3 regions of the Citrobacter sp. Marseille-Q6884 genome follow, and region 2 is predicted to be linked to each of the others. Evidence: predicted binding sites of a transcription regulator. Region 2 holds the regulator's gene; each other region holds the start of a gene.
What was found. The regulator Fur, encoded in region 2, represses iron uptake genes when iron is present. The targets are predictions, from matches to a motif close to ATAATAATGAGAACNACTATCAA.
Positions count from the first base shown of each region.

Region 1: a site for Fur is predicted at 5,946-5,968, ahead of exbB (tol-pal system-associated acyl-CoA thioesterase). Genes of this name have one in related genera too.
Region 3: a site for Fur is predicted at 4,714-4,736, ahead of feoA (ferrous iron transporter A). Genes of this name have one in related genera too.

Region 1 is NZ_CAMDRE010000001.1:411,427-418,860, reverse strand. Features, by position in the region: gene N7268_RS01855 (DASS family sodium-coupled anion symporter) at 1-394, opposite strand, end outside; gene dkgA (2,5-didehydrogluconate reductase DkgA) at 557-1,384, opposite strand; gene yqhD (alcohol dehydrogenase) at 1,489-2,652, opposite strand; gene N7268_RS01840 (AraC family transcriptional regulator) at 2,846-3,745, shown strand; gene yghB (DedA family general envelope maintenance protein YghB) at 3,801-4,460, opposite strand; gene metC (cystathionine beta-lyase) at 4,592-5,779, opposite strand; gene exbB (tol-pal system-associated acyl-CoA thioesterase) at 6,030-6,764, shown strand; gene exbD (TonB system transport protein ExbD) at 6,771-7,196, shown strand; gene N7268_RS01815 (cytoplasmic protein) at 7,261-7,434, opposite strand, start outside.
Region 2 is NZ_CAMDRE010000001.1:2,560,321-2,567,754, reverse strand. Features, by position in the region: gene fldA (flavodoxin FldA) at 1-440, shown strand, start outside; gene N7268_RS12075 (ryhB-regulated fur leader peptide) at 651-737, shown strand; gene fur (ferric iron uptake transcriptional regulator) at 730-1,176, shown strand; gene chiQ (ChiQ/YbfN family lipoprotein) at 1,280-1,612, opposite strand; gene chiP (chitoporin ChiP) at 1,662-3,068, opposite strand; gene glnS (glutamine--tRNA ligase) at 3,503-5,170, opposite strand; gene nagE (PTS N-acetyl glucosamine transporter subunit IIABC) at 5,369-7,318, opposite strand.
Region 3 is NZ_CAMDRE010000001.1:813,187-820,620, forward strand. Features, by position in the region: gene envZ (two-component system sensor histidine kinase EnvZ) at 1-518, opposite strand, end outside; gene ompR (two-component system response regulator OmpR) at 515-1,234, opposite strand; gene greB (transcription elongation factor GreB) at 1,462-1,935, shown strand; gene N7268_RS03985 (Tex family protein) at 2,037-4,373, shown strand; gene feoA (ferrous iron transporter A) at 4,838-5,065, shown strand; gene feoB (Fe(2+) transporter permease subunit FeoB) at 5,084-7,402, shown strand; gene feoC ([Fe-S]-dependent transcriptional repressor FeoC) at 7,414-7,434, shown strand, end outside.

The DNA of each region.
Region 1 (7,434 bases), 2.1 Mb from region 2:
TCATCTGCAGCGCAATACGCCGACCAAGGCCGGTTTTGATAAACCCGCGGGCGATCATAAAGGCGACGACGATAAGCCAGATCAAAGAGCTGTTCAGCTCGCTCAGCGCGGTGGTAATCGCGCCGCTGGCGGTTTTATCCCCGGCGGCATAGACGAGTGCAAATACAGTAATACCAATAATACCGACAGCGCCGATGGGCAGTACTTTTGCCACAATAGCGGCGATAGTGGCGACAAAGATGATCGCCGAATGCCATGCTGGTGCACTTAATCCCGTTGGTGGGGTAAGTTGCCATAGACCGAAAGAGATTAATATTATAAGAATCAATGGGAGCCAACTGACTCCATTAGGTTTATTTTTCGCCACGGTTTGACACCTACAAAAAATGAATATGTGTATTTTTAAGTATAATAACCATTAATAATTAGGTGGTTATATGTGGGTAATGCTGCGCTTGTGCTTGTCAGAAATACACATGTAAATAGGCGTTTATTGTTTCTTAATGTTTCAAGATATGAAAAAGCCCGGCAGAATGCCGGGCTGAAGTGAGGAGGATTAACCGCCGAACTGATCCGGGTCTGGTCCCAGACGTTTCCCTTGATCGAGTTTGGCAATTTCACCTAACTCATCTTTGTCCAGACGGAAATCCCAGACATCAAAGTTTTCAGCAATGCGGGAAGGGGTTACCGATTTCGGAATAACCACTAAACCGTTATCCAGATGCCAGCGGATGACAATTTGTGCCGGTGATTTTCCGTACTTATCGGCGAGGTCGCGAATGATCTTTTGGTCAAAGACGTCTTTCCCGCCTTGCGCCAGTGGGCTCCAGGATTCGGTCTGAATCTTATGTGTTGCGTTCCAGGCATGAAGTTGACGTTGCTGCAGGAGGGGATGCAGCTCTATCTGGTTAATGACCGGTGCGACGCCTGTTTCATCCATCAGGCGCTGGAGGTGATTGATTTGAAAGTTGCACACGCCGATGCTTTTGATCAGTCCCTGTTTTTGCAGGTCAATCATGTTTTCCCATGCTTCAACGTAATGGTCGATAGCCGGAACAGGCCAGTGCATCAGGTAAAGGTCGAGGTAATCGAGTTGGAGTTTCTCCATGCTTTCCAGCAGGGCTTCACGGGGACGTTTCTGATCGTCATTCCACAGTTTGGTCGTAATGAACAACTCTTCCCGGGCTACACCTGCATTTTTTAGCGCTTTCCCGACACCTTCTTCATTCTTGTACGCCGCAGCGGTATCGATAGAGCGATACCCGACCTCCAGCGCTTTATGAATGGCGGAGATAACTTCCTCGTTGCTTGCCTTCCAGACACCCAAACCCAGTTGGGGCATTACGTTACCATCCTGTAGCTTGATAACGGTTGGATTAGCCATGCGTTCCTCCTTTATATGAACTCACCGGAGCATGCTCCGGTGAGGTTTGTGTGACTTAAGTCTGGACTAAATGCCCAAAAACGAAAGTCAGAGGCGAAAAAAGCTTAGCGCGCTGCTTCGTAAATACGGCGGCTGACATCCAGCGTAATGTCCTGATGTTCGCCCAGTTTCGTACAACCGTGTGCGTCCAGTTTTTCCAGCAACGCAGGAATAGAGCTACCGTCCAGACCGTAATCTGACAGACGGGTTGGTACGCCCATTTGCTCGAAGAAATGACGTGTCGCGGCAATAGCGGCGTCGATACGCTGGTCATCATCACCTTCGGTAATGTTCCAGATACGCTCTGCGTATTGCAGTAATTTGGCACGTTTGGTGTCGCGTTTTTCATTCCACAGAGCCGGCAGGACGATAGCCAGTGTTTGCGCGTGATCAAGACCGTGCATCGCGGTCAGCTCGTGACCCAGCATATGGGTTGCCCAGTCCTGCGGTACGCCCGCGCCGATCAAACCATTCAGTGCCTGCGTTGCCGCCCACATGACGTTGGCACGAACATTATAGTTTTCCGGTTCCTGCAGGGCTTTCGGACCTTCTTCAATCAGTGTCAGCAGAATGCCTTCGGCAAAGCGATCCTGAATTTTCGCGTCAACCGGGTAAGTGACATACTGTTCAACGGTGTGGACGAATGCATCGACAACACCGTTAGCGACCTGGCGTGGCGGTAGCGTATAGGTATAAACCGGATCCAGCACGGCAAATACCGGCTGTACGAACGGGGTCATAAAGGCCAGTTTGTCGCCCGTGGTTTTGCGGGAGATCACCGCGCCGGAGTTAGATTCTGAACCGGTTGCCGGCAGCGTCAGCACGGAGCCCATAGGTACGGCGCTTTTGACATCATTACCGTGGGTTTCCAGAATGCGCCACGGATCGACGCCGTCAGCGTAATGCGCTGCTGCCGCGATGAATTTGGTGCCATCCAGTACAGAGCCGCCGCCGACTGCCAGCAGGAACGTCACTTTCTCTTCACGTACTATTTTTACTGCATTCATCAGCGTTTCATAAGACGGGTTGGGTTCAATGCCGCCAAACTCCAGGACGTCCAGCCCTTTCAGGGCGTCTTGTACCTGCGCCAGAACACCGGTTTTTTTCACACTGCCGCCACCATAGGTGACTAACACGCGAGCATCCTGAGGGATTTGACCGCGCAGTTCTGCAATGGCGCCTTTACCGAACAAAATGCGAGTAGGAGTATGTAGATTAAAGTTGTTCATTGCTCGTTCCCTTATGTGGGTAAGAAAGAGGGCAGTCGAGTGTCTGCCTGATGGAGAATATTGTGGTCGTCAGCGGCGCTCCTCTCAATGCTCATTTCTGCCAATGTCTTGCCCATTTCTACAGACCACTGGAGAAAACGGATAAAAGTGCGCACTATATCAGTGTCGAAAACCGATGATGAAATGGTGCTCTATGAACCGTGATGAGATCTGTCTCCTGCTGACGGATAAAGTTAAGAAGCTGAAAAATAATGAAAATAAACTCAGTGAGTTACTGCCTGATGTTCGCTTGCTGTATGGCGTTGAGCCGGGTTTACGTACGCCGGTGATGTATCAGCCCGGCATCATATTTCTCTTCTCGGGGCATAAAATTGGTTACATCAATGAACGCATATTTCGTTATGACGCCAATGAATATCTGCTACTGACCGTACCTTTACCCTTTGAATGTGAAACCTATGCGACACCGGAGATTCCCCTGGCCGGGATCCGATTGAATGTCGATATCCTGCAACTGCAGGAGCTACTGATGGACATTGGTGAGGATGAGTTGTTTCAACCTTCAATGGCGGCGAGCGGGATCAACTCTGCCACGCTTTCGGACGAAATTCTTTGTGCTGCGGAACGTTTACTGGATGTGATGGAGCGGCCGCTGGATGCGCGTATTCTGGGTAAACAGATTATCCGCGAGATCCTTTATCACGTCCTGACCGGCCCGCGCGGCGGCGCATTGCTGGCATTGGTCAGTCGCCAGACGCATTTCAGTTTGATCAGCCGCGTGTTAAAGCGAATTGAAAACAAGTACACCGAGAACCTCAGCGTCGAGCAACTGGCGGCGGAAGCCAATATGAGCGTGTCGGCGTTTCATCATAATTTCAAATCGGTGACCAGTACCTCGCCGCTGCAGTATCTGAAGAGCTATCGCCTGCATAAGGCGCGGATGATGATGATTCACGACGGCATGAAGGCCAGTGCGGCGGCAATGCGGGTCGGCTACGAGAGCGCTTCGCAATTCAGTCGTGAGTTCAAGCGTTACTTTGGCGTGACGCCAGGGGAGGATGCGGCAAGAATTCGGACGATGCAGGGGAGTTAAATGCGGGCCGGATGGCGACGCTGTGGCGCTTTATCCGGCCTGTAAACGCTGTGGCTCAGGCACTACAGCATTTTTTTTTAATCACCACGAATAAGGTTCCCAGCAGGCCTGCGGTTAACAGGGCAAGTGGCAGGATCATCAAAAAAGTCATGACCTGATCTTCATGACGTTTAACGAATGGGATCATGCTAAGCGCGTAGCCAAAGCTGGTGACCACCGTGACCCACAGCAGTCCGCTCAGCCAGTTAAAAAACTGGAAGCGACGGTTAGGCAGACCTGAGATCCCCGCCATGGTCGGCAGCAGGGTGCGTACAAATGCCAGGAAACGCCCGGCGAGTAGCGCCACCAGACCATGTTGGTCAAACATACAGGTCGCACGCTGATGGTATTTCTCGGGTAATTGCGCCAGCCAGCCCTTCACCGTACGTGTGTTGCCCAGCCAGCGTCCCTGAATGTAGCTCAACCAACAGCCCAGGCTGGCTGCGGCCGTCAGAATAGCGATGGTAGGTAAAAAGCTCATTACGTCCTGCGCGATCAGTGCTCCTGCCAGTAATAGCAGGCTGTCTCCGGGTAAAAAGGAGGCGGGCAGCAGGCCATTTTCTAAAAACAGTGTGGCAAACATCACAAAGTACACAACGCTTACAACATGCGGATCCGCCAGCGCGGCAAAATCATGCTGCCAGAGCGCGGAGATTATATCTTGAATGACTACCATGGACTTTCCTGTGGAACAGCGTTTATGTGGCGATTGTACTCCTGAATTGTCCGGGATGCCTTGATCCCGGACGCAACAATTGCAGACTTTTCCACCAGAAGTGTCTGCATATATGTCCACCTGCAGCAATATTACTCGATTCGCGAGAATCCTGCGGCTAAATCCGCAATCAGATCGTCAACATTCTCTAAACCAATGTGCAGACGAATGAGCGTTCCGCTGAAATCCACCTCACCTTCCGGGCGGATGGCTGCGATGTGTTCAGGTTGGTTTGCCAGAATCAGTGATTCAAAACCGCCCCAGGAATAGGCCATGCTGAACAGGCTAAAGTGATCCAGATAAGCCGCCAGTTCCTCATGGTTCAGCTTCTTATTCAGTACAAACGAGAACAGGCCGCTGCTGCCGGTAAAATCGCGTTTCCAGAATTCGTGGCCTTTACTGCCGGGGAGCGCAGGGTGATTCACGCGGGCGACCTGTGGATGGTTTGCCAGCCACTCAGCCACTTGCAGGCTACTTTCATGATGCTGACGCAAGCGAACACTCAACGTGCGTAAGCCGCGACTGGTCATGTAAGCGGTATCTGCGTCCAGCATTTGCCCCATCAGATAAGCGTTCTCACGCAATTGATCCCAGCAACGCGCATTGGCGACCGCCGTACCTACCATGCCATCGGAATGACCAATCAGGTATTTGGTGCCCGCCTGGATAGAAATGTCGATATCAAAATCCAATGCTTTGAACAGTACGCCGGCAGCCCAGGTGTTATCAATCATGATGATGGCATCAGGCGCCACGCTTCTTACGGCAGACACAATTGCAGGCACATCATGTACTTCCATGGTGATGGAGCCAGGTGATTCCAGAAAAACCACTTTAGTGTTCGGTTGGATATATTTCACTATATCGGCGCCAACCAAGGGATCGAACCAGCCCGTGCTCACGCCAAGCTTGCCAAGAATTTTTGTGCAGAAATCCTGACTGGGTTCATAGGCGGTGTTCGTCATCAAGACATGATCGCCGTGTTCAACAAAAGCCAGAATCGTGTTGGCAACGGCGGCCGCGCCACAGGGAAAAAGGGCACAACCCGCACCGCCTTCCAGTTCGCACATGGCTTCCTGGAGTGAGAAATGGGTAAGCGTTCCGCGACGACCATAGAAGAGCGCGCCGTTCGCGCGGTTATGCGTGGCCTGCTTTTTGGCCTCCACGGATTCAAATACCAGTGAAGAAGCGCGTTGGATCACACTGTTAACGGAGCCCAGCGTGTACTTTTTACTGCGTCCTGCGTGAACGAGTTTGGTCTCAAGATGCTTGTCTGCCATGTTGTATTACCTGTTTTTATACGTCTGGATGTCTAAACTACCATGAATCCAGGAGGATGCATCCTGCAGAATCGCCATAAAGAAGAAAATAATCTCAAAATGATTCTGGTGACTTTTTTACTGCGTAAGCGCAAGGAAAAGAAACCAAAGGTGCGGCACTATGTAAATAGTAATGAGAACGACTATCAATTCGACGTCGTTTTGATATGATTACGCTCAGATTTTGTGATTTGCGTCCTGGAGATACAGAGTGGGTAATAATTTGATGCAGACGGATCTTTCCGTCTGGGGTATGTATCAGCACGCCGATATCGTGGTTAAGTGCGTGATGATTGGGCTGATTTTGGCGTCAGTGGTCACCTGGGCGATCTTCTTTAGTAAGAGCCTTGAGTTCTTTACCCAGAAGCGCCGCCTTAAGCGTGAACAGCAAATGCTGGCTGATGCCCGCTCTTTAGAAATGGCAAGTGAGATTGCCGCTGGATTCGATGGCAAAAGCCTGGGCGCGTTGTTGATTAACGAAGCGCAGAACGAACTGGAACTGTCTGAAGGCAGTGATGATAACGAAGGGATTAAAGAGCGTACCGGATTCCGTCTGGAGCGTCGTGTTGCCGCCGTGGGGCGTCAGATGGGGCGTGGTAATGGCTACCTGGCGACAATTGGGGCAATCTCTCCTTTTGTTGGGCTGTTCGGTACGGTATGGGGCATCATGAATAGCTTCATCGGTATTGCTCAAACGCAAACGACTAACCTGGCCGTTGTGGCACCGGGTATTGCAGAAGCGCTGTTAGCGACTGCGATTGGTCTGGTTGCGGCAATTCCTGCAGTTGTCATTTACAACATTTTCGCACGTCAGATTGGTAGCTATAAAGCGATGCTGGGCGATGTCGCGGCGCAGGTGCTGTTGCTGCAAAGCCGTGATCTGGACCTGAGCGCAAGTGCTGCTGCGCATCCGGTACGCGCTGCGCAGAAATTACGTGTAGGATAATGTTCCATGGCAATGAGTTTTAATGAAAACCTGGACGATAACGGTGAAATGCACGAAATCAACGTGACGCCGTTTATCGACGTCATGCTGGTTTTATTGATTATCTTTATGGTGGCTGCGCCGTTGGCAACCGTGGATGTGAAGGTGAATCTCCCTGCCTCCACCAGCACACCGCAACCGCGTCCGGAAAAACCGGTTTATCTGTCAGTTAAAGCTGATAACTCTATGTTTATTGGCAACAATCAGGTGACAGATGAAACCATGATCAGCGAATTAAACGCGCTGACGGAAGGGAAGAAAGATACCACTATCTTCTTCCGTGCCGATAAGACCGTTGACTATGAAACGATGATGAAAGTCATGGATTCGCTGCACCAGGCTGGATTCCTGAAAATTGGACTGGTGGGTGAAGAAGTCGTAAAAGCGAAATAATTGCCGTTGCCGGGTGGTGCTTGTCACCTTACCCGGCTTCTCACTTCTGCTGTTTTTCCCTTCGCTATTCCTTGCTCTGCCTGTTCTCGTCCAGTGCGACAGCGGTGATTCTGGTGGCTTCGTAGCTCCCTTCAGACAACTTGCGTGTCAGGCGCAATGTGGCCGTTTCGCGTGCGAGTATATGTTGGTACGTACTTTCCAGGCGGGCCATCATTTTGTCACGTAACTCTGGTTGTCG
Region 2 (7,434 bases):
CCGATGTACATGACATTGCAAAAAGCAGCAAAGAAGACCTGGAAGGGTATGACATTCTGCTGCTCGGCATCCCAACCTGGTACTACGGTGAAGCGCAGTGTGACTGGGATGACTTCTTCCCGACTCTCGAAGACATTGATTTCAACGGTAAGCTGGTTGCGCTGTTTGGCTGCGGCGACCAGGAAGACTACGCAGAATATTTCTGCGATGCGTTAGGCACTATTCGCGACATTATTGAACCGCGCGGCGCAACCATCGTCGGTCACTGGCCAACGGCGGGTTATCACTTTGAAGCGTCCAAAGGTTTGGCGGATGACGACCACTTTGTTGGTCTGGCTATCGACGAAGATCGCCAGCCTGAACTGACTGCAGAACGCGTCGAAAAATGGGTTAAACAGATTTCTGCTGAACTGCATCTCGACGAAATCCTGAACGCCTGATTTGATGCGGCGCAGAAACTCATCTGCGCCGCATCAATAGATAAAACCAATCAAAATAATTGCTACAAATTTGTAACTTTTTCGCCTGACCCTGTACAATGGCTGGATGCCAATGGGGTATTGCACAGTGTGTTTGTAGGCGATACCACGTTTTGATTAACAATATTTGCCAGAGACTTGCAGTTTTCATTTAGGCATGGCAGTTCTATAATGATACGCATTATCTCAAGTGCAATTTCTGTCACTTCTTTTAATGAAGTGAACCGTTTAGCTACAGGACAGATTCCGCATGACTGACAACAATACCGCATTAAAGAAGGCTGGCCTGAAAGTAACGCTTCCTCGTTTAAAAATTCTGGAAGTTCTTCAGGAACCGGATAACCATCACGTCAGTGCGGAAGACTTATACAAACGCCTGATCGATATGGGTGAAGAAATTGGTCTGGCGACCGTGTACCGTGTGCTGAACCAATTTGATGATGCCGGTATCGTGACCCGCCATAATTTTGAAGGTGGTAAATCCGTCTTCGAACTGACTCAGCAACATCATCACGATCACCTGATCTGCCTCGACTGTGGCAAAGTGGTCGAATTCAGTGATGATTCTATCGAAGCGCGCCAGCGTGAAATCGCAGCGAAACATGGTATTCGCTTAACCAACCATAGCCTCTATCTTTACGGACACTGTGCTGAAGGTGATTGCCGCGAAGATGAGCATGCGCACGACGCAAAATAATGTGATGTATTCAGAAAGGCCAACCCTCCGGTTGGCTTTTTTTATGCGCATAAAAAAAGACCCGCTGTCACACGAGTCTTTTTAAGCGATCAATCGACGAGCCTTATTGAGCCGCGTTCTTGCTGCGAATTTCCTGCCAGACTTTGTCACAGTCAGCCGTGACAGCCTGATCGTTGCCCGTACGCGTCGCCTGAATACACTGCTGGTAATCCAGTACGCGGACACTTTCTTCGTTAGCAAATTGCTGGTGCTGCTTTTCTTTCTTCAGCACGTTCAACACACTCTGACAGGCCTCGATTTTCTCCGGCGAACCCTGTGCGGTATTAATACAGGCACTGTAGGCTTCTTTAAGACGGCTATCTTCTTTCGGCGCCGTGGATTGCGCACACGCCACAAGACCTGATGCCATCACGGCGATGAGTAGCAGTTTTTTCATTGAACAGTCCTCAACGATGCGGCAGGCACCCGGCCTGCCGCGATTGGCATTAGAAGATAGTGAACGGCGCGATAACGATGAACTTCACGTCACGCTCATCCTGGAAGATGTTGCCGTAACCACCGCCCCAGCTCGGAATATCTGAATGGTTGTCGTACTGTGTGAAGTGCAGTTTAAACATAGTGCCCTTCGCACGACCGTCCTGCAGGGTGTAGACCGCATCCAGGCTGTAAGAGGACTCTTCGATGGTACGGTTTTTGTCGTAATAGGCGTCCGGGTTGAGCTGCCAGGTCGATGGCTTAGCATCCCATGCGTAAACGTAAGAAGCACCCACTGCCCAGCCAGGCAGGTTCCAGTTCTTCAGGTCATACATTGCGCCGAAGAAGACCGCTTTTTCACCGTTGGCGTTGAAGTCAGAACGGTTATCCCACCACACGTCCAGACGACCGTTTGAAGACGCATACGTCGGCGTCATACGCTGCAGGAAGTAGCCCTGTTGCCCGTCTGCTTTAACCCAGGTACCTTCCAGACGCAGGTCAACCACTTCCGCCACTTTGTAGCCGAAGGTCAACGCCTGCAACCAGGCCGTACCGTCATAAATATTGTTGACGGTGCGGTCATCAACTTTGTCACGCGCGCCGTAGAACTGATAGCTGGTGGTAAACGGGTTACCGCCTAAATCAAATTTGTAGCTGGCTTTTGCGAAGTACTGATCAACATAACCTTCAGACTGACCAAAGGCCGCTTCCAGCAACAGGTTATTTTTGAAGTCATATTTCGCGCCGATGGAGTGGAGGTAATCCACGCTGGTCTTTTTATCTGCCTGATAGAATTTATCGACTTCAGTGTGCCATGGCGCTTTATATTCGTTGGCCCACATATAGGAGAAGCTCAGCGCACCAGCATCACCATAGTCGAAGTTAGCACCGGCTTCAGCACCCTGATAAGTACCTGGCATAAAGCTCCAGTGTGGAGCCAGCAGAGTCTGCCCGGTAGGTTGAATATAACCGGCGCGCGCCCAGGTTGGGCCATATTTAAATTTTGCCGCCGCTTTATAAAGGCTTATCCCGCTCTTATCGCCGGAGTAATCTTCGTCATAGCCTTTATTTTTTGAAGAGAATGCGATTTCGTTTGGATGACCGCTTTCGCTACTTTCGTTCATTTCAATCGCGGTAAATGCTGCGATATCAAGACCAAACATATCAGCCGCATAGCCGGACTGGAAGTCGAGATTCGCGTTCCAGGTCGAGTGAGAAAGGTTGGTTTTGTATTTGTCATGATCGGTCACATCTTTACGGTCACGCTCACGCTGCCAGTAATAGATGCCGCCGGTTAATGTAGAATCGTCGATAAAGCCTTCGGCTTGCGCCTGTGGTACTACGACTAAGCCTGACATTGCTGTGATACCGGCGATAGCCAGCGCCAGCGTACTACGTTTGCCACTGAACGTACGCATATGTTAATCCTCTTTGACGTATAAATTGCTGTTACCAAAGGAAAACAGCGAAAAAAATAAAAATGAAAAAGTAGCGTTGAGAAAAACCTCGCTGACTACAATGAATAGACTATTTTTCGCGACGCGAATTATCAATCTCTTTCTGTAACGAGAATGTAAGAGTATGAGCAACCGCACATATTTCATTGCTTTCTGTTACATTTGCAATCCGTGCTAAAAAAGCGTTGAAAAATTACAAAAATGGCTTGTTTTCCATAAAGATGAAATCGGTTTCATTTCAAACCCGTTCATCGTGCAAGATTATTATTTTAAAATCTGCATGTTGGTAAACGTGACGGAATAACAATTAATTCGCTCTGCAAACAGAGCCAGTTGAGAAAGACGGGATAAAAAAAACGCCGCAGAATGCGGCGTTAGAAAGGCTGTGTTGCGGCTTATTCGCCCACTTTCGCCCACGTATCACGCAGGCCAACGGTACGGTTGAATACCAGCTTGTCAGCCGTTGCATAGCGGCTGTCGAGGCAGAAGTAACCTTCACGTTCGAACTGGAACGCTTTGCCAGCCACGGCAGACTGCAGTGACGGTTCACCGTAACCCTGGCGAATCACCAGAGATTCAGGGTTGATGACGGACAGGAAATCGTCTGCCGCACCCGGATTGGGTACACTGAACAGACGGTCATACAGACGGATTTCAATCGGCAGCGCATGAGCCGCGCTCACCCAGTGAATAACGCCTTTAACTTTACGACCATCGGCCGGATCTTTGCTTAACGTATCGGCATCGTAGGTGCAGAAAATAGTGGTGATATTACCCTCTGCATCTTTCTCTACACGCTCAGCTTTGATCACGTAAGCATTACGCAGGCGCACTTCTTTGCCCATCACCAGACGCTTGTACTGTTTGTTCGCTTCTTCGCGGAAGTCTGCGCGATCGATCCAGATTTCACCGCTGAACGGCACTTCACGGCTGCCCATTTCCGGTTTGTTCGGGTGATTAGGCATGGTGACCCGTTCGCTTTCACCCTGCGGGTAATTTTCGATAACCAGTTTCACCGGATCGATAACCGCCATCGCACGTGGCGCGTTTTCGTTCAGATCTTCACGAATGCAGGATTCCAGTGAAGCGATCTCAATGGTGTTGTCCTGCTTGGTCACGCCGATGCGTTTGCAGAACTCACGGATAGCGGCTGCCGTGTAACCACGACGACGCAGGCCCGAGATGGTCGGCATACGCGGATCATCCCAGCCTTCAACGTGCTTGTCAGTGACCAGCAGATTCAGCTTACGTTTGGACATCACCGTGTATTCGAGATTCAGACGCGAAAATTCGTACTGACGCGGGTGAACCGGAATCGTGATGTTGTCCAGCACCCAATCGTATAGGCGACGGTTGTCCTGGAATTCCAGCGTGCACAGTGAATGCGTAATGCCTTCCAGCGCATCGCTGATGCAGTGGGTGAAGTCGTACATCGGGTAGATGCACCACTTGTTACCGGTCTGATGGTGTTCAGCAAATTTGATGCGGTACAGCACCGGATCGCGCATGACGATAAACGGTGAAGCCATGTCGATTTTCGCACGCAGGCAGGCTTTACCTTCTTCAAAGCCACCGGCACGCATTTTTTCGAACAGTGCAAGGTTCTCTTCGACACTACGATCGCGGAACGGACTGTTTTTGCCTGGCTGAGTCAGCGTACCGCGATATTCACGGATTTCGTCAGCAGACAATTCATCGACGTATGCCAGACCTTTGTTGATGAGCTCAACCGCATAAGCATGCAGTTGGTCGAAGTAATCCGAAGAGTAGCGAATGTCACCAGTCCAGTGAAAACCTAACCATTCAACGTCGTTTTTAATCGACTCAACGTACTCGATATCTTCTTTTACCGGGTTCGTATCATCAAAACGCAGGTTGCACTGGCCCTGGTAATCTTGCGCAATACCAAAGTTCAGACAAATGGATTTCGCGTGGCCAATGTGCAGATAGCCATTTGGCTCCGGCGGAAAACGGGTATGGATAGTGGTGTGCTTACCACTGGCCAGATCTTCATCGATGATCTGACGAATAAAGTTACTCGGGCGGGCTTCAGCCTCACTCATCGTGGATTCCTCAAAGCGTAAACAACGTATAACGGCGTATGATCTTATAAGCCGGACAGACTGACAACCTTTAGTTACGCAAAATACGTATCAGACAGAGATTATGTGGGCAATTGCTGCAAAAAAAAGCGGCAGAGGTTTCCCTCTGCCGCTTTATGTTGTCGGATGGCGCTTAACGCCTTATCCGCTTACAGGCATTTATTTGCCTTTAATTTCATACAGTGGTGTTTGACCGGCAACCACATGACCTTCGGCTTTAATGACCAGACCACCGAAATCATCGCTGTTGCTGCAAACTACCGGGCTAATCATGGAACGTGCGTTGGCGTTCAGGTACTCCAGGTCCATTTCCAGAATCGGTTGGCCTGCTGTAACTTCCGCGCCTTCTTCAACCAGACGCTTAAAGCCTTTACCTTCCAGCGCGACGGTATCGATGCCCATATGGACCACGATTTCCGCGCCTTTCACGGTTTCCAGGCAGAACGCATGGTTAGTGTTGAAGATTTTCACGATAGTCCCCGCTGCCGGGGAAACAACGATTTTATCCGTTGGTTTCACCGCCACACCGTCACCGACCGCTTTGCTGGCGAACGCTTCGTCAGGAACCTGCTCCAGCGCAACCACGTCACCGGTAATCGGAGAAACCAGCGCTTCAACAGTCGCCGCATTTGCTACTGCCTGCGGTTTTGACACCGGAGCCGCCGCTGCTGGCGCGCTTTCCGTTGATGCCGCTGCAACCGGACCACGAGCCACAACTTTCTTCATTTCGTCGCCGATAGATTCGGCTTTCGCACCCACGATGACCTGAATAGTTTGCTTGTTCAGCTTAACGACTCCAGATGCACCTAAACGTTTACACATCGCATCGTTTACGCGACCAGAGTCGGCAACGGTCAGACGCAGACGAGTGATACAGGCATCAATCGCTTTCAGGTTATCAGTACCGCCAACCGCTGCAATGTAGTTGGTTGCCAGTTGCGCCAAACCTTCTTCAGTGTTGCTGTTGGCTTCTTCAGTCACGATATCGTCGTCTTTATCTTCGCGGCCCGGCGTTTTCAGGTTAAACATACGAATAACCGCGCTGAACAACACAAAGTAGATAACGAAGAAGACCAGACCCATCACCACCAGCATCCAGACGTTCTGGCTTGCTGCCGGCAGGTTGTACATCAACACGTAGTCGATAGCACCTGCGGAGAAGGAGAAGCCTGCATGGATACCCAGCAGTGTTGCAACGAACAGGCTGATACCCGTTAACAGTGCGTGCAGGAGGTACAGCAGTGGAGCCAGGAACATGAACAGGAATTCCAGCGGCTCAGTAACACCGGTCAGGAACGCCGTGATCGCAACGGACAGCAGCATACCGCCAACCATCGGACGACGAGCTTTCGGAGCGGCGAAGTACATCGCCAGCGCTGCACCCGGCAGACCAAACATCATGATCGGGAAGAAGCCAGACATGAACATACCCGCAGTGCCGTCACCCGCGTAGAAGCGGTTGATGTCACCGTGGAATACGGTACCTGCAGCGTTAGTGAATTCACCAATCTGGAACCAGGCGATGGTGTTCAGAACCTGATGCAGACCGGTTGGGATCAGCAGACGGTTGATGAAACCAAAGATACCGGAACCCAACGCGCCAGCGCCTACGATCCACTCACCACCCGCATGGATGGCGTTCTGCACCGGCGGCCACACGTAGCCGAAGATAGCAGCCAGCACCAGGCAGAAGAAGCCAGTGGCGATCGGCACGAAGCGTTTGCCGCCGAAGAAGCTCAGGAAGTCAGGCAGTTTGATACCAGACCAACGGTTGTACACGGCACCGCCGACCAGACCGGTGATGATACCTGCCAGCACACCCATATTGATCGCTGGGTTAATGGTCACCATTGCTTTGGTCAATATGAAATAACCGACTGCACCCGCCAGGGCGGCCGCACCTGCGCTGTCTTTAGACCAGCTGGATGCCACACCGATAGCAAAAATCAGAGCGAGGTTATCAAAAATGGCCCCACCCGCTTGCGCGATAAAGGCTACGTTAAGCAGATCTGGTTGGCCGAATCGCAGCAACAGTGCCGCGACTGGCAGCACAGCGATGGGGAGCTGTAACGCCCTACCCAGTCGCTGGAAAAAACCTAAAATATTCATTTTATTCCCCCTACGAGACCCCGATTAGGCTTCTTTGAAGCCATATTTTTATTGTGCGACCATTTCTAACAACAACAGATTCTGGAACAACGACATTAACCATTCATCTACTTTCA
Region 3 (7,434 bases), 1.7 Mb from region 2:
CCGATGGCCAGCAACATAATCGCCAGCGTATAGCGGAACAGCGGTGAAAAATCGCCCTGATGGATTTCGGTCAGCGGTACGCGCACCCAGATATTGGGCGACAACCAGGTTTTCAGCCAGACAACCGGCGAGCTTTTGTTAACCTCAACGCGGACTTCCGTCGGACCACCCAGTTGCTGCGCCATCTGATGGCTTAAGAATTCATAGTGTTGCGCCCAACGCAGCCCGGCTTCTTCAGCGGCTTCGTTGGAATAGAGAGAAATCCCCAGCTCACGGTAAATTTCCCGGCGGAATGCGGGAGGCACCACCAGTTGCGTACCGTCCTCCAGCTGCAGTTTATCGGTCATCAGCATACGAACTTCGTAGGCCAGAACCTTATTAAACTGCTGGAGGCTCGGCAGAATCGCGAAGTTCAGCACCACCAGATAAGTCGTCACCAGGCTGGCGAACAGCAAGGTGACGATGAGCAATAACGTGCGGGCAAATGAACTTCGTGGCGAGAAGCGCATTCGCCTCATGCTTTAGAACCGTCCGGGACAAAGACGTAGCCCAGACCCCATACGGTCTGAATGTAACGCGGATGCGCGGGATCTTCTTCCACCATACGGCGCAGACGGGAAATCTGCACATCAATGGAACGTTCCATCGCAGAATACTCGCGACCACGCGCCAGGTTCATCAGCTTATCGCGGGACAACGGTTCACGCGGATGGCTTACCAGCGCTTTCAGCACCGCAAACTCACCGCTGGTGAGCGGCATCGGCTCGTCTTCGCGGAACATTTCGCGCGTTCCCAGGTTTAGCTTGAACTTACCGAAAGCAATGACCGCTTCTTCCTGAGAAGGCGCACCCGGCAGTTCGTTCGCCTGACGACGCAGCACAGCGCGAATACGCGCCAACAGCTCACGCGGGTTAAAGGGTTTCGGAATGTAATCGTCGGCACCAATTTCCAGGCCGACGATGCGGTCAACTTCTTCGCCCTTCGCCGTGACCATAATGATTGGCATCGGGTTGCTTTGACTGCGCAGACGGCGGCAAATTGACAGACCATCTTCACCCGGAAGCATTAAATCCAGTACCATAAGGTGGAAGGATTCACGGGTCAGCAGACGATCCATCTGCTCAGCGTTTGCGACGCTTCGAACCTGGAAGCCCTGCTCAGTCAAATAACGTTCCAGAAGCGCACGTAAGCGCATGTCGTCATCGACCACCAGAATCTTATAGTTCTCTTGCATTGTTATTACTCCCAAAGGTTCGCAACAATTGTAAGTGTGTATTCTTAAGAAAGCTCACGTGAGTCACCAGCGAATTCTGGTATGAATTCCAGGCTAAATTGTTACAAAGCATATTAAACAGCAGCTTAAGTATACAATGTTTCTCGCAATACATTATTTATTCTGTTGATATGCTCACGTAATACTAATTGTGCGCATCATCACAGAGTCGAAGGTAAAACAATAAGATGAAAACGCCCCTGATAACCCGTGAAGGGTATGAAAAACTCAAACAAGAGCTGAATTATCTCTGGCGTGAAGAGCGCCCGGAAGTCACCAAAAAGGTTACCTGGGCCGCAAGTCTGGGCGACCGCAGCGAAAATGCTGACTACCAGTATAATAAAAAGCGCCTGCGAGAGATTGACCGTCGCGTCCGTTATTTGACCAAGTGCATGGAGAATCTGAAAATTGTCGATTACTCCCCGCAGCAGGAGGGCAAAGTCTTCTTTGGCGCATGGGTCGAAATTGAAAACGATGATGGCGACATCCGCAAATTCCGCATTGTTGGCTACGATGAAATCTTCGGCCGTAAAGATTACATCTCTATCGACTCTCCCATGGCGCGTGCGCTACTGAAAAAAGAGGTCGGTGATCTCGCCGTGGTCAACACCCCCGCCGGGGAAGCCAGCTGGTATGTTAACGAGATTGAATACGTCAAATAAGCCTGGAACATTCCGAGAGAATCGGGTATCGGCTGGCATTTTGATGTGTCAATCCGTATAACTATCCCCTGATTTTTGATCCTATAGATGAAACTAAATCCATGATGAATGATTCGTTCTGCCGCATTATCGCGGGTGAAATTCAGGCACGCGCCGAACAGGTAGAAGCTGCCGTTCGCCTGCTTGACGAAGGGAACACCGTGCCGTTTATCGCACGTTATCGTAAGGAAATCACCGGCGGTCTGGATGATACGCAGCTGCGTAATCTGGAAAACCGTCTGGGTTATTTACGCGAACTGGAAGACCGCCGTCAGGCCATTCTCAAATCTATCGGCGAGCAAGGCAAACTGACCGACGAACTGGCGAAAGCAATCAACGGCACGTTAAGTAAGACCGAGCTCGAAGACCTCTATCTGCCGTACAAACCGAAGCGCCGTACTCGTGGGCAAATCGCCATTGAGGCGGGGCTTGAGCCGTTGGCTGACCTGCTGTGGTCCGCCCCTTCCCACGACCCGGAAACGGAAGCCGCAAAATATCTGAATGCCGAAAACGGCGTGGTAGACACCAAAGCCGCCCTCGACGGCGCACGCTACATTCTGATGGAGCGTTTTGCGGAAGACGCCGCGCTGCTGGCAAAAGTGCGTGACTACCTGTGGAAAAACGCGCATCTGGTCTCCACCGTGGTGAGCGGGAAAGAAGAAGAAGGCGCGAAATTCCGCGATTACTTCGATCACCACGAACCGCTCTCCACCGTTCCCTCTCACCGTGCGCTGGCGATGTTCCGCGGGCGTAACGAAGGTGTGTTACAGCTTTCGCTGAATGCCGATCCCCAGTTTGACGAGCCCCCCAAAGAGAGCCACGGCGAGCAAATTATCCAGGATCACCTTGGCCTGCGACTGAATAACGCACCGGCGGACAGCTGGCGTAAAGGCGTCGTCAGTTGGACATGGCGCATCAAGGTGCTGATGCACCTCGAAACCGAACTGATGGGCACCGTACGCGAGCGTGCGGAAGATGAGGCGATTAACGTCTTTGCCCGTAACCTGCACGACCTGTTGATGGCGGCTCCAGCAGGGTTACGCGCAACAATGGGTCTCGATCCCGGTCTGCGTACCGGTGTTAAAGTCGCGGTTGTCGATGGCACCGGTAAACTGGTTGCGACTGACACCATCTATCCGCACACCGGTCAGGCTGCCAAAGCCGCCGTTGCCGTTGCAGCTCTGTGTGAAAAACACAACGTTGAGCTGGTCGCGATCGGTAACGGTACCGCGTCCCGCGAGACCGAGCGCTTCTTCCTGGATGTGCAAAAACAGTTCCCGAAAGTTACCGCACAAAAAGTGATCGTCAGCGAAGCCGGGGCATCGGTGTACTCCGCTTCAGAACTGGCGGCACAGGAATTCCCGGATCTCGACGTTTCACTGCGTGGCGCGGTGTCGATCGCCCGCCGTCTGCAGGACCCGCTGGCTGAACTGGTGAAAATCGATCCAAAATCTATCGGTGTGGGCCAGTATCAGCACGATGTCAGCCAGACCCAGCTCGCCCGTAAGCTGGATGCGGTGGTGGAAGACTGCGTAAACGCCGTCGGCGTAGACCTGAATACCGCCTCCGTGCCGCTGTTGACACGCGTTGCAGGCATGACCCGCATGATGGCACAAAACATCGTTGCCTGGCGTGATGAGAACGGTCAGTTCCAGAACCGTCAGCAATTACTGAAAGTCAGCCGTCTGGGACCCAAAGCCTTCGAACAGTGTGCGGGCTTCCTGCGCATCAACCACGGCGATAACCCGCTGGATGCTTCCACCGTTCACCCGGAAGCCTATCCCATTGTGGAACGTATTCTGGCGGCAACCGAACAGTCGCTGCGTGACTTGATGGGCAACAGCAATGAACTGCGCAATCTGAAAGCGTCCGATTTTACCGACGAGCGCTTCGGGGTGCCAACGGTGACCGACATCATCAAAGAGCTGGAAAAACCGGGCCGTGACCCACGTCCTGAGTTCAAAACCGCACAGTTCGCTGATGGCGTGGAAACCATGAACGATCTGCTGCCAGGCATGATTCTGGAAGGCGCGGTCACCAACGTCACCAACTTCGGCGCGTTTGTTGATATCGGCGTTCACCAGGACGGTCTGGTGCATATCTCTTCATTGTCGAATAAATTCGTCGAAGATCCCCACACGGTGGTGAAAGCAGGCGACATTGTGAAGGTGAAAGTGCTGGAAGTGGACCTGCCACGTAAACGTATCGCCCTGACGATGCGTCTGGACGAGCAACCGGATGAAACCAATGCTCGTCGTAGCGGTGGGGGTAATGATCGCGCTCAGGGCAACCGCCCGGCGGCAGCAAAAGCGGCAAAACCACGCGGGCGTGATACTCAACCTGCTGGCAACAGCGCCATGATGGATGCGCTGGCAGCGGCAATGGGTAAAAAACGCTAACACACTATCGTGTTTTCTCCGGCCTGGGGCGATGTTTGACCGTAGGCCGGAAAAGCATCCCTCTCGCCATTCCGCAATATAGCCGGCGACACGGGTTAACGTCATTTAAAGTTAACAATTAAATAATGCAGAAAATTGAATCGGTTATTTAATTGCACAACGAGCAACAACACAATTAATTTTCACACCGTTAACAGGTGAAACCTTAATTAAACATTAAGAACGTCAATAATTCCTGCCTTAAAACATTCACTGCAAACCAGAATAAATGTTGAGGCATATCAATATTGGCTTAAATTATTATCCAATCCTACATTCCGTCACATTTAATCTATTGATGATAGAAACCATTCTCATTATCATTGTTTTGTTGATTATTTACTCTTTCCTTCGTTGGCGAATCATCTGGTCTCATGTCTCTTCATGAGGAAATCATCCAGTTAGCGAGATATAAGTAGGTCCCTATGCAATTCACTCCAGACACTGCGTGGAAAATTACCGGTTTTGCTCGTGAAATCAGTCCGGCGTACCGTCAAAAACTCTTGTCGCTCGGCATGTTGCCAGGCTCTTCATTCAATGTAGTGCGCGTCGCACCGTTGGGCGATCCCATCCACATTGAAACACGCCGCGTAAGTCTGGTATTGCGTAAAAAGGATCTGGCGTTATTAGAAGTGGAAGCGGTTTCCTGTTAATACAGTGAGTCTATAAAAATGAAAAAACTAACCATTGGTTTAATTGGTAATCCTAATTCCGGCAAGACAACCTTATTCAATCAGCTTACCGGTGCGCGCCAGCGTGTGGGCAACTGGGCTGGCGTCACCGTGGAGCGTAAAGAAGGTCACTTTGCGACGACGGACCATCAGGTCACGCTGGTGGATTTACCTGGCACCTATTCACTGACAACTATCTCATCGCAGACCTCACTCGATGAGCAGATTGCCTGCCACTATATTTTGAGTGGCGACGCCGACCTGCTTATCAACGTTGTCGATGCCTCAAACCTTGAACGTAATCTCTACCTGACGCTGCAACTGCTCGAACTGGGTATTCCGTGCATCGTCGCCCTAAACATGCTGGACATTGCTGAGAAGCAGCAAGTTCGCATTGATATCGACGCCCTTTCCGCTCGCCTTGGCTGCCCGGTGGTTCCGCTGGTCTCTACCCGCGGTCGCGGGATCGAAGCGCTGAAGCTGGCTATCGATCGCTATAAAGAAAACGACACCGTCGAGCTGGTTCATTATGCCCAGCCGCTGCTGCGTGAGGCTGAGTCACTCGCCGAAGCGATGGCGAAAGAGATGCCGCTGCAACAGCGCCGCTGGCTTGGCCTGCAAATGCTGGAAGGTGATATCTACAGTCGTGCCTATGCAGGTGAGGCGGCGCAAAATCTGGATGGCGCGATTGCGCGCCTGAATGAAACAATGGACGACCCGGCGCTGCATATTGCCGATGCGCGTTACCAGTGTATCGCCGCGATTTGCGACACCGTGAGCAACACGCTGACCGCAGAGCCCAGCCGCTTTACCACTGCGGTCGATAAAATCGTCCTTAACCGTTTCCTCGGTCTGCCGATTTTCCTGTTCGTGATGTACCTGATGTTCCTGCTTGCCATCAACATTGGCGGCGCACTGCAGCCGTTATTTGATGTCGGCTCCGTGGCACTCTTTATTCATGGTATTCAGTGGATTGGTTATACGCTGCACTTCCCGGACTGGTTAACCATCTTCCTGGCGCAGGGTCTTGGCGGCGGGATCAACACCGTGCTGCCGCTGGTTCCGCAGATCGGTATGATGTATCTGTTCCTCTCCTTCCTCGAAGACTCCGGCTATATGGCGCGTGCAGCCTTTGTAATGGACCGTCTGATGCAGGCGCTGGGGTTACCGGGTAAATCGTTTGTACCGCTGATTGTCGGCTTCGGCTGTAACGTACCTTCGGTGATGGGTGCCCGTACGCTGGACGCCCCGCGTGAACGCCTGATGACCATCATGATGGCGCCGTTTATGTCCTGCGGCGCACGTCTGGCGATCTTTGCCGTATTCGCCGCCGCATTCTTTGGGCAGAACGGCGCGCTGGCGGTCTTCTCGCTGTATGTGCTGGGTATCGTGATGGCTGTCCTCACCGGTCTGATGCTCAAACACACCATCATGCGTGGTGAAGCAACACCGTTTGTGATGGAGCTGCCGGTCTACCACGTTCCACACATTAAAAGCCTGATTATTCAGACCTGGCAACGCCTGAAAGGTTTTGTCATGCGCGCCGGTAAAGTCATTATCATCGTCAGCATTTTCCTCAGCGCGTTTAACAGTTTCTCACTCAGTGGGAAAATCGTCGATAACATCAACGATTCTGCGCTGGCCTCCGTCAGCCGCGTTATCACCCCAGTCTTCAAACCGATTGGTGTACACGAAGATAACTGGCAGGCAACCGTGGGTCTGTTCACGGGTGCGATGGCAAAAGAAGTGGTTGTCGGTACGCTGAATACCCTCTATACCGCGGAAAATATTCAGGAAGAAGAGTTCAACCCGGCAGATTTCCATCTCGGTGACGAACTGGCAAGCGCTGTGGATGAAACCTGGCAAAGCCTGAAAGACACCTTCAGCCTCAGCGTTCTGGCCAACCCTATCGAAGCCAGCAAAGGTGACGGTGAGATGGCAACGGGCGCAATGGGCGTGATGGGCGAGAAATTTGGCAGCGCCGCCGCTGCGTACAGCTACCTGATTTTCGTTCTGCTGTATGTCCCGTGCATTTCGGTCATGGGCGCCATCGCGCGTGAATCGAGCCGTGGCTGGATGGGCTTCTCCATTCTGTGGGGCCTGAACATCGCTTACTCGCTGTCAACGCTGTTTTATCAGGCAGTCAGCTACAAAGCGCACCCGACCTACAGTCTGGTCTGCATTTTAGCCGTCATTCTGTTTAACATCGTGGTACTGGGTCTGCTACGCCGCGCCCGTAGCCGCGTGGATATCGAACTGCTGGCGACCAATAAAACGCCAGGCTCCTGCTGCGCCAGCACCACTGGCGATTGCCACTAGGGTGATGAGAGATGGCATCGCTTATACAGGTT